3 regions of the Bacillus sp. JJ1122 genome follow, and region 3 is predicted to be linked to each of the others. Evidence: predicted binding sites of a transcription regulator. Region 3 holds the regulator's gene; each other region holds the start of a gene.
The links. Region 3 encodes LexA, which represses DNA repair genes until DNA is damaged. Its sites were predicted from a motif close to CGAACATATGTTCG; they were not measured.
Positions count from the first base shown of each region.

Region 1: the regulator LexA is predicted to act here: its motif matches at 3,664-3,677, upstream of addB (helicase-exonuclease AddAB subunit AddB).
Region 2: the regulator LexA is predicted to act here: its motif matches at 1,437-1,450, upstream of V7201_RS05630 (DNA polymerase IV).

Region 1 covers NZ_JBALQL010000035.1:79,026-84,030, reverse strand. The annotation lists gene addB (helicase-exonuclease AddAB subunit AddB) at 1-3,538, opposite strand, end outside; gene V7201_RS19090 (MFS transporter) at 3,798-4,958, shown strand.
Region 2 covers NZ_JBALQL010000006.1:371,443-376,447, reverse strand. The annotation lists gene V7201_RS23160 (methyl-accepting chemotaxis protein) at 1-219, opposite strand, end outside; partial or broken gene V7201_RS23155 (HAMP domain-containing protein) at 346-498, opposite strand; gene V7201_RS05630 (DNA polymerase IV) at 1,464-2,756, shown strand; gene gndA (NADP-dependent phosphogluconate dehydrogenase) at 2,892-4,301, shown strand; gene V7201_RS05620 (zinc ribbon domain-containing protein) at 4,472-4,678, shown strand; gene zwf (glucose-6-phosphate dehydrogenase) at 4,734-5,005, opposite strand, start outside.
Region 3 covers NZ_JBALQL010000024.1:24,803-29,807, reverse strand. The annotation lists gene V7201_RS14340 (ATP-dependent DNA helicase) at 1-1,188, shown strand, start outside; gene V7201_RS14335 (hypothetical protein) at 1,261-1,482, opposite strand; gene V7201_RS14330 (DUF3934 family protein) at 1,713-1,859, shown strand; gene lexA (transcriptional repressor LexA) at 1,981-2,604, opposite strand; gene yneA (cell division suppressor protein YneA) at 2,758-3,075, shown strand; gene V7201_RS14315 (YneB family resolvase-like protein) at 3,104-3,766, shown strand; gene V7201_RS14310 (DUF896 domain-containing protein) at 3,828-4,061, shown strand; gene tkt (transketolase) at 4,300-5,005, shown strand, end outside.

The sequences.
Region 1 (5,005 bases), on a different contig from region 3:
GAATATCTTGTTTCTTTATATCTTCTAATCTTTCGGTATTTAATGTAAGGCCATCATTCACCTTTAGACTTTCATCCTGTCGCAATGCTTCAAGCAAATCTTCCTTTTTGATAACTGGAAGTTTCCTGAACTCATTGGATTCCACTGCCTGGTCGAACTGGCAAACAGGCTTGAATGAACAGAATGTACACGGTGCGCGGTCTTTGAGCTTATATGGAGAAACATCAACAATCCCGCTGACGATTCCGTTTCCTGTTTCAACATACTTATTACGTACAAACTGCCTCAAATGATCAAAGTCTTCTTTGCTCGCAACCTTCGAGCTTTTAAGAAGGCTTCCATCCTTTTTAAAACCAGCCGAAATGATTTGGGAGCTTCCTGTATCAATGCTTTTATCCATCAGCCTGATGACATTTTCATCGTTAAGAAGCAGCCCATTCATTTTAAAACGCTTTAGAATCTCTTCCTCAATTTCATCAAGAGTCAGCATTTTAGAGGCATTGACAATAGGATTATGGACATGGAAATACAGGACTCCTGCCGGGTCTGCCGGCCTTCCCACCAATAATGGCGAGTGGGTGATGATGATGTCCAGATAGGTAAGCATTTGCAATGCCACTCCATAATAAACCTCGGTCAAATTGACATCTTTCACGCTCGATTTATAGTCGACAACCCTTAGATATACACCATGGTCATCCTCAGCTTTGTCGACACGGTCGATACGGCCCATCAGTTCCATCCTTGTGCCATTCTTCAGTGAAAACGCAAGCGGAGGCAGCTTTCCCTGACGGCCAAAGCCAAGTTCCAGCCCAACAGGAGAGAACCCGCTGACTTTTGCATGCTCACTTAACACGAGTGAAGCGCGGCTAATGATATTTTGCAGCTTTTGCTTGATATAATGGTGCCTGTTCGAGCTCAGAAGAATCTCGTTCTGTAATTTCGGCGCAAGCTTCTGAACCGCATCCCTTGCGAGTGCTTCAGCCTGTACTCTTGTAAGACTTGCCCAGCTGAGGTTTTGCTCCATGACCGTTTCGGCAATTTCCTTCAATGCTGCATGGAACAAGTCTCCGATATCCGGTGCCTCGAGCCTGAAAATCTGTCTGTCGCGAAGCTTCAGTCCATGCTGGACATAGTGCGAGAATGGACAGCTATTGAAAAGCTCCATCCTTGATACGCTCGCTTCAATTTGCTCTCCATACAGCTCCTTGGTGACATCTTCGGAAAGCTGCTTCGTCCTGTTTTCATAAAAGAGACTGTAGAGAACCTTACGGGCAGTATCCGCCCAGCGACGGTCGTTCATATAATAATCGTATACATCCCACCAAAAATCGTAGACAGGGTAATTCCGCTTTTTAAGCTGCAGCTGGGAAGTCAGGTAAGATAATGCCACATTTTCTCCTGCTGCGTATTCAAGCTGTTCCTTCTCCGGCAATTCCGAAGGGTCAGGCATAAAGTAGTGATTTTGATGCTCTGGGAAAAGGTCTGAGATCCTCTTGATTATAGAGGATGGCATCAAAGCTTTTCCTTCTTCATTGGCAATTGGATAGCTGATATAAAGAAGCTCTGAGGGCGTCACAAATGCCTTATAGGCAGTGAAGTTCTCATCGAGCAATTTCGTCCGGCTTCCCGGAGCAAGCTTAACTCCCTTTGAATGCAGAAGATCACGGTCATCATCGCCGAATATTCCATCTTCGGACATCTTAGCAGGAAGAACGCCTTCGTTAACACCAATGACAAACGCTACCTTGATATCAGCAAGCCTCGTTTTTTCAATGTCAGCGACAAGAACCTGATCAATAGCAGGAGGAATCAATGAAAACTTCAGCGATTCGAAACCAGCATCAAGGATTGTGACGAACTGCTTAGGGGCAACCATGCTGTCACCGAGCATTTCCACAAACTGATCGAGCAGGTCAATAACAGCATTCCACGCTTGTTCATGCTCCCTTGCTTCGACAAGCCTTCCTTCCTGTTCAGAAGCCATCCTCCAGAGTTCAAGCTTAGCTGGAATATCAAGCTCCTCCATGAACAAATACACCGCTTCAGACAGTTTCCGTCCGGTGTCAGCTTTCTTCAGTCTCCGTGCCATCCTCATCAGCGGCGCTGTTATTAGCAGCCTAAGGTCATTCAGCTCCTGTTCAGTCTTCTTTTCAGCATCAGTCTGTACAGCACCGTCATATTCAAGGCCTCTGATCCGCCTGTATTTCCATCGATCCTTTTTCGTCCATTTTTCACCCTGTATTCCATACGCAAGAACATAGTTCTCAAGCACGTCCATCTGCTCGCGCATTTTATGAATGTCTGCTCCAGACGGAAATAACAGGTCCGTTTTAACCGCCCTGAAAATTGGTTCATAACGCCAGTTCCCTAAAACAGTTTCCAGGCTTGAACGAACAAGCTCAACCAGCGGATGGTTCAGCATATTTCTTTTCTGGTCGATAAAGTAAGGAAGTCCATAGTCATCAAAAATGGTTTCGAGCACTTCCCGATATTCGTTTCCTCTCATAAGTACAGCGATATCCCGGTATCGATAGCCTTTTTCTCTGGCAAGTCCGCGAATTTTCCGGGCTACACCTTCCATTTCTGCCCTTCTGTTGGCTGCCTGGGCAATATGGATCGCGGCCTCGCCATTAAACCTTGTGGCTGGCCTGGAATCGAATTCCTTCTCAAGATGCTTTAAAGACTCTTCATGCCATCGCATCTGTTCTGTCAAAACAACTTCTTCTTCCAGGTCATAGCCTTTTGTCTTGATTATTTCATGCAGATTTTGGCATGTTTCACCAGTAGCCCTGAACAAATGCAGCTCATCTGGCTGTTCATCTTTATAATTCTCATCAACTGGCAGGGTGACGGTTACCCTTTTACACGTACCAATTAATTGATCAATAATCATCAGCTCAAGCGGAGTGAAGCTGTAAAAGCCATCAATATATACTTCTGCTTTTTTTAAATACTCAGATGCAGGCACTTTTTCGGCCAGGAGCTTGAAGTAATCCTCTGAATCGATATACTTTCCAAACAGTTCATCTTCAAATTGCCTGTAAACAAGCTCCAGGTCATGGATTTTATCACCAAGCGCCTTATTGCCATCAGGATGATCTGCCATTTTTTCGGTCAGCTCTTCCGGCTTGATTGCATAACGCTTAAACTCAATCAGCATTTGTTCCATTTGCTGTACAAAACCACTTTTGTCAGCTGCTTTTTGAAAGATCTTCAGATCGTCTTTTTTATCTTCTATAATTTTGCGGATCATCATGCTGATCCCGACACTATCCAAATGCTGGCGTGTAAAACCGCCTGTTTCCTGAAGAACCCTCCAGGCAAGACGAGGAAAGCTGTACACCTGCGCCCTGATCATTCCCCCGAGCTCTGGATCGGTGGATAATCGATATTCTGACAAGAACGACATTTGCTCAGGAACAAGATAGATGACCGGGTCACCCTGCGGATCAGCAATAAGCCTGTCCTTAATTTCCTGAATGATCAGCTCGGTTTTCCCGCTCCCTGAGCGCCCTAATACCAAACGTACAGACATCTAACTTCCCCTTTCTCCCTATTAAAATAAAAGTCTCTTATGTTGATGATAGCATAGAAGTTTTCTTTATATAAAAATTGAAAAAGGCGCTTTATTTCATGCGCCTTTGGATGTATTCCTGCTGCCAAACAATTGTTCTGTATATAATTTAATTATACCTTTTTTCCCCCTTGTTTTGGAAGCAAAGAGTCCGTTAATTTTTCCCAAAACAACCTGCAATCCGATGGGCAAAAGCATAAAGTATTGTTGGCAGGTGATCATGATGAAATCCATTACCTTTTTTCAAAAAGTGTCAATCCTTCTTACGATAAGTGCAATTATGGTTGCGAGCAATATTTATACGTTAATCCCCATCTATTCCATTCTGGCGGACAATCTTGCCATTGATGAATCCCACGTCGTCTTAGCTGGCGGGCTGTTTACCTTCTTCTATGCATGCGGCCTTCTTTCCTTTGGACCGGTTTCTGACTTTACTGGCCGCAGGAAAATCCTTGTATATGGCCTGTTGGCATCTGCGCTGACAACTCTTGCTGTCGGCTTTTCCACCGGCTCGTTTAGTCTCTGGGTTACCCGGTCGCTGCAGGGGTTGACTCTTGCAACCTTTGCTTCGGTTGCATTCGCTTATACCTACGATTTATTTACCTTCAGGCAAAGGACAATTCTTGTTGTTTTGATCAATACAGGCTTTTTAATCGCCGGCATCTTCGGTCAGGTCGCCAGCGCTTTTCTTGCAAGTCTGTATTCCTGGAACAGTGTTTATCTATTTTTCTCTGGAGTCTATTTTTTCCTGTTTGTGATTGGTTTCTTTTTGCTAAAAGAATCTCCAAGACCTGAAGTGGAAAGCAGGCCGCTATGGAGCGTTTTTTTTAGCTTATTATCCGATTCGCGCTTAATGAAATGCTATATCATTACGTTTTCGCTTCTATTTTCAATCATTGCATTTTACGATTCAATCGGCAGGTCCTTTGCCGGCCCGCCTTCTGACCTATTGATGATCCGACTGGTTGGATTGATTGGTGCTTCCTTATCGCTTTTTACCGGGAAAATGATGGATCGATGGGGAGAATTACGGACATTGATTGTCGGCCTGGCAATTGGTGCCTCCAGTTCGTTCATGCTGCTGTTCCTTCATTCCACGCTTCACTTAGTCGTTTTTTCCATTTTTTTCGTGTCCTCCATCTCACTTGTGATTCCGACAGCCATAACCTTGATTGGCTTTTATGGCAGCAGACAGCGGGCCAAAGCACTTTCGCTCTATTCCTTCATCCTATTGAGCGGTGCAAGCCTCGCACCGCCAGTAGCAGCTCTGTTATCATTTAAAGGAGTCATGCTGCTGTTATCATCATTGTTTTTATTTAATATCATCCTGTGCTTTTTCATAAAAGAAGAAAAGGCATTTCAATCAGCTGATGCCAATTGAAATGCCTTTTAAGATCTTTTTAACTGCCGACCTATTTGTTTACCGAA
Region 2 (5,005 bases), on a different contig from region 3:
TAATTCGTTTACTTTTTCATTAATCATATCCATCTGTTCGGTAACGCTGAATGCATACTTTTTGCCCTGCTCAATTTTCTCCTTCGATACCGATGTAGTATAAAGAGTTTCTTTAAGTGATCCAGTAACCTCTAATAGCTGTGAAGAAACATTTTCGACGGCATTATTTGTACGTTCCGATATTTTCACTTGTTCCTCAGATGCAGATGCAACTTGCATAATTGAAGAGGTGATCTCGTTATTCGCTTCAGTCGTTGCTTCTGCATTAAGCTTTAAATTTCTCGACATTTCATTAACCTGGTCAGAAGATGACAGGATGCTGGAGATTGATGCCTTTAGGTTTCCGGACAATTGGTTCATAGCGGCAATAATCTGGCCAACCTCATCCTTGCTTTTAGCATCTAGTACCTTTACATTCAATTCGCCGGCAGCAAGCTTCTTGCAATAAGCTACCACATCTTTTAGGCCCCTGCTTATGTTTCGGGATACAAAGTACATAGCAATCGACGAGATGACAAATGCTATGATCATAATGATAAATGTATTTTGGACCATGGATGCGATCGAGGAATGAGTTTCCTTCATGATTTTCGTTCGATCATCAAGAATGATAGTTCTTAGGGAATTCAGTTTATCGATATTCATATCCCGAATGGTCTCAGCTTTATTGGCAAGGCTGATTTGAGTGAAGATATCAACTTGTTCGCCTTTTTGTTTGAAATCTTCTACAGTAGCCAATATTTCTTCTTCCCATACTTTGTCCATATGTTTGTCCGTATTGATAATTGCATTATATAAAGCTTTTTCTTCCTCGGATTTAACATTTGATTTCAACTTTCCTGCAGACGCATTGAAATTGTCCGATTCCTTCTTATAGATTGCCAGCAATTCTGGTTTTGGTTCAGTTATGTAATCTGTAATAATAATATACTTTTGCCGGAAAGAGGAACCCATATCGCTAATCATGATGGCATAATCGCTTTTATCCTCAGCCTGGTCGATAGCTCCTGCCAGATTATTAAGCACTGTCGATAGATAGACAAAGCTGCCTAGAAAAATCACCATTATAAAGATAAAAACGCTTCCATACTTCTTTCCGATAGACCAATGCTGCATAAATATTCCCCCGTCTTAGCATAAATGACATTTAAAAATATTACCTGTGTATGTATTTATATCGGCATTTACATTAAGTTCTTTAATTTTTTCATATTTTTTCACATAAAATTCACAACCGTTGTCCTCTTTTATGCAAGAACAATTCTATTGAAAAATCTTTTCGCAGAGCGGTGTACAATCTTCATGGTGCAGACGATCTTTTAAAAGTGAGATGGAAGGTCATAAAAATGAGTCATTATCATGATCTGTCCAGTTAGGAATGACAGCTGCATGATCATCTTTCAGGTATTGCTCATGCTTTTTTGATAAAATGAGAGGGAACGTATATTTGGGAAGTGGCTGACATGAAAGAGATGTATCCAAAACAAGGCAGGGTTATTTTACATGTTGATATGAATAGTTTCTATGCTTCGGTTGAAATGGCATATGATCCAGACTTAAAGGGGAAACCGCTCGCGATTGCTGGGAATCCTGAGGAACGCCGGGGGATTATTGTAACCTGCAGCTATGAGGCGAGAAAATTCGGCGTCAGGACAACCATGCCCTTATGGGAGGCAAAGAAGCTATGCCCTAACTTGATCATAAAAAAACCGAATTTCGAACGCTATCGATCAGCCTCTGCTGCCATGTTTGATTTGTTGCGTCAATATACCGAGCTCGTAGAGCCTGTCTCAATTGATGAAGGCTATATGGATATCACAGACTGTTCCGACCTTGGTTCTCCACTGCAGATTGCAGAAAGCATTCAGAAGAGGATTCTAGAGCAGTTAGATCTTCCATGCAGTATTGGGATAGCTCCTAATAAATTTCTCGCTAAGACTGCTTCCGATATGAAAAAACCCATGGGTATCACGGTTTTAAGAAAACGTGACATTCCAAGGATTCTCTGGCCGCTGGAGGTAGGAGAGATGCATGGTGTAGGAAGCAAAACTGCGGACAAACTAAAAAATATCGGAATCAACACAATTGGCGGCTTGGCTGAGGCAAATGACATTCAGCTGAAAGGTCTGCTTGGAATTAACGGAATAAGGCTGAAGGAACGAGCTAAAGGTCAGGATAATCGGATAGTCGACCCAGATTCAGTCTATGATTTTAAAAGTATTGGAAATTCTACGACCTTGCCGAGAGATGTATCAAACCAGGTGGAACTTTTGAAGGTGCTGGAAAGGCTTTCTGAACAAGTAGCGGCCAGGATGAAGCGAAAGGAAGCCGTGGCAACGAATATAAGTGTCATGATCCGTTTTAAGGACAGAAAGACGATTACGCGGAGCCAGAAGCTCCAAAATCCTGTGTCTAAAAAGGATGAAATTGCTGCTGCCTCCAAAACGCTGTTCCTTAAGCATTGGAACGGGGACCCGGTAAGACTGTTGGGCATTACTGGCACTGACCTTCTTGAAGCGAATCAAGCAGTGAAACAGCTGGACCTTTTCTCATTTGAGCAGGATGCAAGGAAAGAGCCGCTGATTAATACGATGAGCCTGTTGAGAGAGAAATATGGCAAAAGCATTATTGAGAGTGCTGGTTCACAAATTAAAAATAAATTTTCTGAAGTAAATAAAGGAACAGATACAAGCTTTAATAAAGATTTCCTGCAGGACCGCAGGCTGCAGGACAATGAAGAGAGAAAAGATAAATAGAATGTTTATCCGACAGCAGTTCAGTCAAAATAAATAAGGGCACAGACCTGAATATTTGCAACCCAAATCTATCATTGCTAAATTATAGAGTATGCATTTAAAAACCTGGTTTTAGACAGAAGGGAAGTTGGAAAAATGTCAAAGCAACAAATCGGAGTTATTGGCCTTGCAGTCATGGGCAAGAACCTGGCGATGAATATTGAAAGCAGAGGCTATTCTGTATCCGTTTATAATCGTTCTAGAGAGAAAACGGATGAAATGCTGGCTGAAACAAAAGGAAAAAATCTCGTCGGTACCTACACGATTGAAGAATTTGTCCAATCACTTGAAAAGCCCCGCAAGATTTTACTTATGGTCAAAGCTGGAGCAGCTACAGATGCGACTATTGAACAGTTGAAGCCATACCTTGAAAAAGGCGATATCATCATTGATGGAGGCAATACATTTTTTGCCGATACACAACGTCGAAACCAGGAATTGAGTGAGTTAGGCCTTCACTTCATCGGAACAGGCGTATCCGGCGGCGAGGAAGGGGCTCTGCATGGCCCGTCCATCATGCCTGGAGGACAGAAGGAAGCCTATGATTTAGTTGCTCCGATTTTCCAGGACATTTCTGCTAAAGTCAATGGGGAAGCATGTACAACATATATCGGTCCGGATGGAGCAGGCCATTATGTGAAAATGGTCCACAATGGCATCGAGTACGGAGATATGCAATTAATATCCGAATCGTATTTTATGCTAAAGCATGTTCTTGGTCTCAGTGCAGAAGAGTTGCATCAAGTATTTTCCGATTGGAACAAAGGCGAGTTGGATAGCTATCTAATCGAAATTACTGCTGACATATTTACTAAGAAGGATGAAGAAACAGGAAAACCTCTAGTTGATGTGATTTTGGATACTGCCGGACAAAAGGGCACTGGCAAATGGACGAGCCAGAGTGCGCTTGACCTTGGTGTCCCTCTGCCAATCATCACTGAATCTGTTTTTGCCCGCTTTATTTCAGCGATGAAGCAAGAGCGAGTTGAAGCAAGCAAGGTGCTGACTGGACCAGAAGCAAAACCTTTTGAAGGCGACCGTGAAGCCTTCATTGAATCTATTCGCAAAGCATTATATTTAAGTAAGATTTGCTCATATGCCCAGGGTTTTGCACAAATGAGAGCAGCATCTGAAGAATACAACTGGAATTTGAGCTATGGTGAAATTGCCATGATTTTCCGAGGAGGCTGCATCATAAGGGCGCAATTCCTCCAAAAAATAAAGGAAGCATATGACCGCGATCCAGGTTTGAAAAACCTGCTGCTTGATCCGTATTTCAAGGAAATTGCCCAAAGCTATCAGCAGTCACTCCGTGAAATTATCTCTGCTGCAGTGCTGAACGGTATTCCGGTTCCTAGCTTCTCTGCAGCACTGTCCTACTTTGACAGCTACAGAACCGAAACCCTGCCTGCAAACCTGATTCAGGCGCAGCGAGACTACTTCGGTGCGCATACGTATCAGCGTATTGATAAAGAAGGCATCTTCCATACAGAATGGATGGAATAATAAAGGAAAGAGGCTGACTTAATAGGTCGATTAAATTCGACCTTTTAGTCGCCTCTTTTTTTTATGTTGTCAGTTCTATTTTGCTTATTTAAAGTTCATACTAAATAAAATGAAACCAAATACTTCCAAAACCGTATGTAATATAAATCGTAAAAAGGGAGATGTGAAAGATGAGCGAAAGTGGCTGTGTAAAATGCGGGAGCAGGGATGCAGGGGAAAAGGAAGTTGCCATGACCGGTACTGGATTGTCCAAGATGTTCGATTTACAACATAATCAATTCGTGGTCGTGTACTGCAGGAATTGTGGGTATTCGGAGTTTTATAATAAACAGGCATCGGCAGGGTCCAATATTCTTGATTTGTTTTTCGGAGGATGAGCAGATAAAAAATCCCGCTTGCAGCTTCGGCAGGCGGGATTTTATTATTCTTTGATTAACACTTCTCAACATCGATTTCAGTAACAGGCCACCAGAAGAATCCATCTTTTTCAAGCAGCTGATCTGCTGCGTCTGGACCCATAGTGCCAGATGCATAGTTAGGGAAGGCTTGCTCTTTTGTGTTTTCCCAAACATCTGAAATGTTATCGACAAAGCTCCAGGAAAGCGCAACTTCATCCCAATGGGTAAAGTTAGTAGCGTCTCCGCGAAGTGAATCGAATAACAGCTTTTCGTATGCTTCAGGAGTATTAAGGCCGTCAATGCCCT
Region 3 (5,005 bases):
CCTGAAGCGAGCACAGTCATTTTTGATGAGGGTCACCTGCTTGAGTTTGCAGCACAAAAAGGACTTACTTATCGGTTTAACTCCCAAACGCTGACGACCGTCCTTACAGGATATATGCATCAGGATGTTAGGGAAGAGTCGCTTTATTTAATCGAAGATATTTTAGAGCTTCACGATGCTTGGTTCGATCTGCTTGTTGATAACTCAGTGGCAGTAGAAGGATCTAATCGTAAAGAAGTACCGCTTCTTGCTAGTATCAGGAAAACTGCTGAAACCCTTGAGAAAAAGGTAAGTGATTTAATGGATCAGCTCGTTTTTGATGCTGAATTATTCGTCATTGATGATTACCATTTGAAAATCATGGAAGAGTATTTGGAGTTCTTTGCATATGGTTTAGGAATTTTCCTTAAAAATGATGAAGGGATCTTCTGGCTTGAGGAGAATGAGGTTCAAACGTCATTGGTAATTATGCCGCGATTAGTAGAAGAAATTTTGAAGAAGGAAGTCTTCTCGCAAAATATTCCTTTTGTTTTTTCTTCGGCTACATTATCACAGGCTGGGGACTTTAGTTATATTGCTAAAAGCCTTGGTATTGAACAGTTTTCTTCATTTACAGTGGCGTCTCCCTTTGATTACGAAGAGCAGATGAAGATGGATGGACATATTCAGACAGATGAAACGAATAAATGGGAGCAGATTGGGGCCGACTTATTAAGCCAAAACGGAAAATCTCTTGTGTTATTTTCCTCCTCTCAGGAAATGGAACGATTTAGGACATGGGCTGGTCATCAACAATGGCCATTTTCCCTTCTTTTTGAGGGAGACAGAGAAATAAGTGAAACCGTAAAGGTCTTCCAAAGCGAGCAAACAACAGTACTATGTTCTTATAGCCTGTGGGAAGGTTTGGACGTTCCAGGAGAATCATTAATGCAGGTGATTATTTCATCCTTGCCGTTCCCTCCTCATGATCCTGTTTTCCAGGCAAAACGGAAACATGCAGCGAACGCTTCTGCAGAGATAGATCTTCCATATATGCTGCTGCGTTTAAGGCAGGGAATGGGCCGATTGATTAGGAGCAGCCAGGATTCTGGCATTGTGCACCTGTGGTTAACAGCGGAGCAAAAGGAAGCCTATTTAAATGAAATCGTAAAAGTTCTTCCTGTTCAGAACGTAAACTGGCACGAATAATATCACAATGAAAAAGAATCCCGGAAGAAGAATATCACCGGGATTCTTTTCAGCTAATTAGGTGGAGTTAAATTAAAACAAGCATCCACATCTTCTGTGGCGGCGGTGATCGCGATCGTCACGATCATCACGATCACGATCATCCTGAATTCCTTCTAAGTCCTCGATAATACAACGGCGAACTGCACGGCAAAGATCATCAAAGTCAATTGTTGCTTTTACTTGGTTACGGTCCCTATCCCGGTTAGGGAAAAAAACATTAGAAACATCGTTGTTATTTCGGTTGCATCCCATTTGTTTCAACTCCTTCCTTTGTTGATACAATATGTTATGTAATCAAGGACAAGATGCTAGGGGTTCTGCCTACTTTATCGCAAAATGTGCTACTCTCACAGGGAGAGACCTTATATTTTAAGTAAAAAGTATACCTGAAGAGGCATTGGGACATAAAATCGTTGTAGCGGACAATAGTAATAAATACATGCAGCATAAATACGGGAATTAGAATGAAGGAGTGTATAAAAATGAGTAAAGCGAAGAGTAAAGGCGGAACAGGCCGAGGTACAGGTAAAAAGGGATGGAACAGATGGCAATCAAGCGCGAATAAAGCTAAAAGCGCCAAGCCTTATAAGAGTAAAGGTGTAAAACATCAGGATAAAACAGAAGAATAATGAAGAGGCTAATCTGCAATTGACAGGATTTATGGAGAATCAGAAGTTGCCATTATTGGAAAAACACCTCATTTTAATAGATTCATATTAAAAAAAGCAAGCGGAATGCCGCTTGCTTTTTTTAATGCATATGACGGTATACTCCGATCACTTTGCCCAGGATTGAAACGTTCCGGAGAATAATAGGATCCATGGATGAGTTTTCTGGCTGAAGCCTGAAATAATCCTTTTCCTTGAAGAACCGCTTAACTGTTGCTTCGTCTTCTTCTGTCATCGCAACAACGATATCCCCATTATTGGCTGTTTTCTGCTGCTTAACGATGACATAATCGCCATCAAGGATACCGGCTTCAATCATACTGTCTCCCATGATTTCAAGCATGAACACTTGCTCATCATGAGGGACTAGACGATCAGGAAGAGGGAAGTACTCTTCAACATTTTCGATTGCCGTAATCGGCATACCCGCAGTTACTTTACCAACGACCGGTACGTTGACAACATTATATTTAGGGATACGGCTATCATCTTCTATTTCAAGGATTTCGATAGCACGCGGCTTTGTAGGATCGCGTCTGATCAAGCCCTTGCTTTCAAGTCTAGCTAAATGTCCATGGACAGTGGAGCTGGAGGCAAGGCCAACCGCTTCGCCAATTTCGCGTACGGATGGTGGATATCCTTTTTTCTTGACTTCACCTTTAATGAACTCAAATATGTCTTGTTGCCGTTTCGATAACTTCGTCATATTCACGCACCTCGTATAATTTCTTGTCCTTATTATACCATGTACTATATTGAGATACAAACATAAGTTCGAATATTTAGTTGACAGGAAACAAATGTTCGTTTTATAATAAAATCAAATAAACGAACATACATTCGCTAAGAGGTGCTGAACATGAAAAAACTTTGGGAAAACTATTCCTATGCCATCATCCTGCTTGCTGTCAGCTTGATTTTTTCGCTTGTGGCGAAAGCTCATTTAAATAATACCGACGATGCTTACATAACTGTTACTATAGAAGAAGGGCAATCGTTATGGGAGATTGCCGAAACATATGCAGATGAACATAATCTTTCAGAAAACGAGTTCGTTAGCTGGGTTCAGAAAAAAAATGGAATAGCAGGCGAAGTAATCTATCCTGGCGATGAACTTGTCATCCCTGTGATGGCTGAACAATTAGAGCCTACACAGATTGCAGGAGCAGAAAGATAAATTAAGCAAAGCGAAATAAGGTGACATCATGAAAGCAATTATTTATTGCCGCGTAAGTACGACTAAAGAAACACAGGAAACCTCATTGACGAGGCAGGAGGAGGAACTGATCCGCCTTGCTGACAGCTGCGGCTTCGAGGTAGAAAGAATCATTAAGGAACAGGCAAGCGGATATGATCTTGAAAGAGAAGGTATATTGGAACTTCTCGAACTTATAAAAGATAAAACAATCGGAGCTCTTTTGATTCAGGATGAAACCCGTCTTGGCAGAGGAAATGCTAAGGTCGCCATTCTACACTGCGTATTAAAAGAAGAAATTAAGCTATACAGTATTTCGCACAATGGTGAGCTTCAGCTTTCAGAATCAGATTCGATGGTGCTTCAAATTGTGAGCATGGTCGAAGAATATCAAAGAAAAATCCACAATATAAAAATTAAAAGAGGGATGCAGAGGGCTATTGAGCACGGATATAAGCCTCAGCGGAACTTGAAAAATCAAGGTGATCATTCTGGGAGAGAACGGAAAGATATGCCAATCGAAGAGATTGTCAAGCTCAGGAATAATGGTCTTACCTTTGCCGAGATTGCAGCAACATTAAGAGGATTTGGATTCAATGTTTCAAAAGCAACTGTTAATCGCAGATACCTGGAATACATAGAGTCTATCGATGAGGAATCTCCTTCCTTGTAAAAATCGCCTGTTTCTAGTAACATGACTGTTAACGTAACTTTTTTACAAAGGAGCTTTACCAATGCTATCTAGTGATAAAATTGCCAGAATTAATGAATTGGCACGAAAAGCAAAAGCATCAAAGTTGACTGACGAAGAGGCAAAGGAACAAACGAAGCTTCGTGCAGAATATCTGCAATCCTTTCGTTCTTCCATGCTTAATACATTAAAAGGTGTAACCATTGTTGATCCAGCTGGGAATGATGTTACTCCTGGTAAGTTAAAAGAATTTCAAAATAAAAATAAGCTTCATTAATAGAGGTCATTCAAAGGGATACATATTATTTGTATCCTTTTTCTTTTTTAAAGGCAGTAAGAACAGTATGTTAAACAGTGTAACTGTGTGGGTTCTGTTACATAACTTTAAGGCATTTGTGTCAAAATAAATAACTATACGGCCTTTTCTGTCTCCTTCAGGCACAATTTGTTGTATAATAATTATTCTCGCTATAATATTAAGATTGTAGTCAGTACTTATAGAAAGGATGTATTTAATGTTTAATAAAATTGATATGCTTTCAATTGATTCAATTCGTACTTTATCGATTGACGCAATTGAAAAGGCGAATTCCGGACACCCTGGCATGCCAATGGGAGCAGCTCCGATGGCATACACACTTTGGACACGTTACATGAACATCAACCCTAAAAATCCTGAATGGTTTAACCGTGACCGTTTTGTATTATCTGCAGGTCACGGATCTATGTTGTTATACAGCTTGTTGCACCTTGCAGGTTATGACCTTACAATGGATGACGTTAAGCAATTCCGTCAGTGGGGCAGCAAAACACCAGGCCACCCTGAGTTTGGCCACACAGCAGGAGTCGATGCAACGACAGGTCCACTAGGACAAGGGGTTGCTATGGCAGTAGGTATGGCAATGGCAGAACGCCACCTTGCAGCTGTATACAATAAGGACAACTATAACATCGTTGACCACTATACATATAGCATTTGCGGCGATGGGGACTTAATGGAAGGTGTATCAGCAGAAGCAGCATCTCTTGCAGCTCACCTTAAATTAGGCAGATTGGTCGTTATGTATGATTCGAACGACATTTCATTGGATGGAGATTTAAATAAGTCATTCTCTGAAAGTGTTGCTGACCGTTTTAAAGCATATGGATGGCAGTATATTCGTGTAGAAGATGGCAACAACCTTGAAGAAATCGCTAAAGCACTGGAAGAAGCAAAGACAG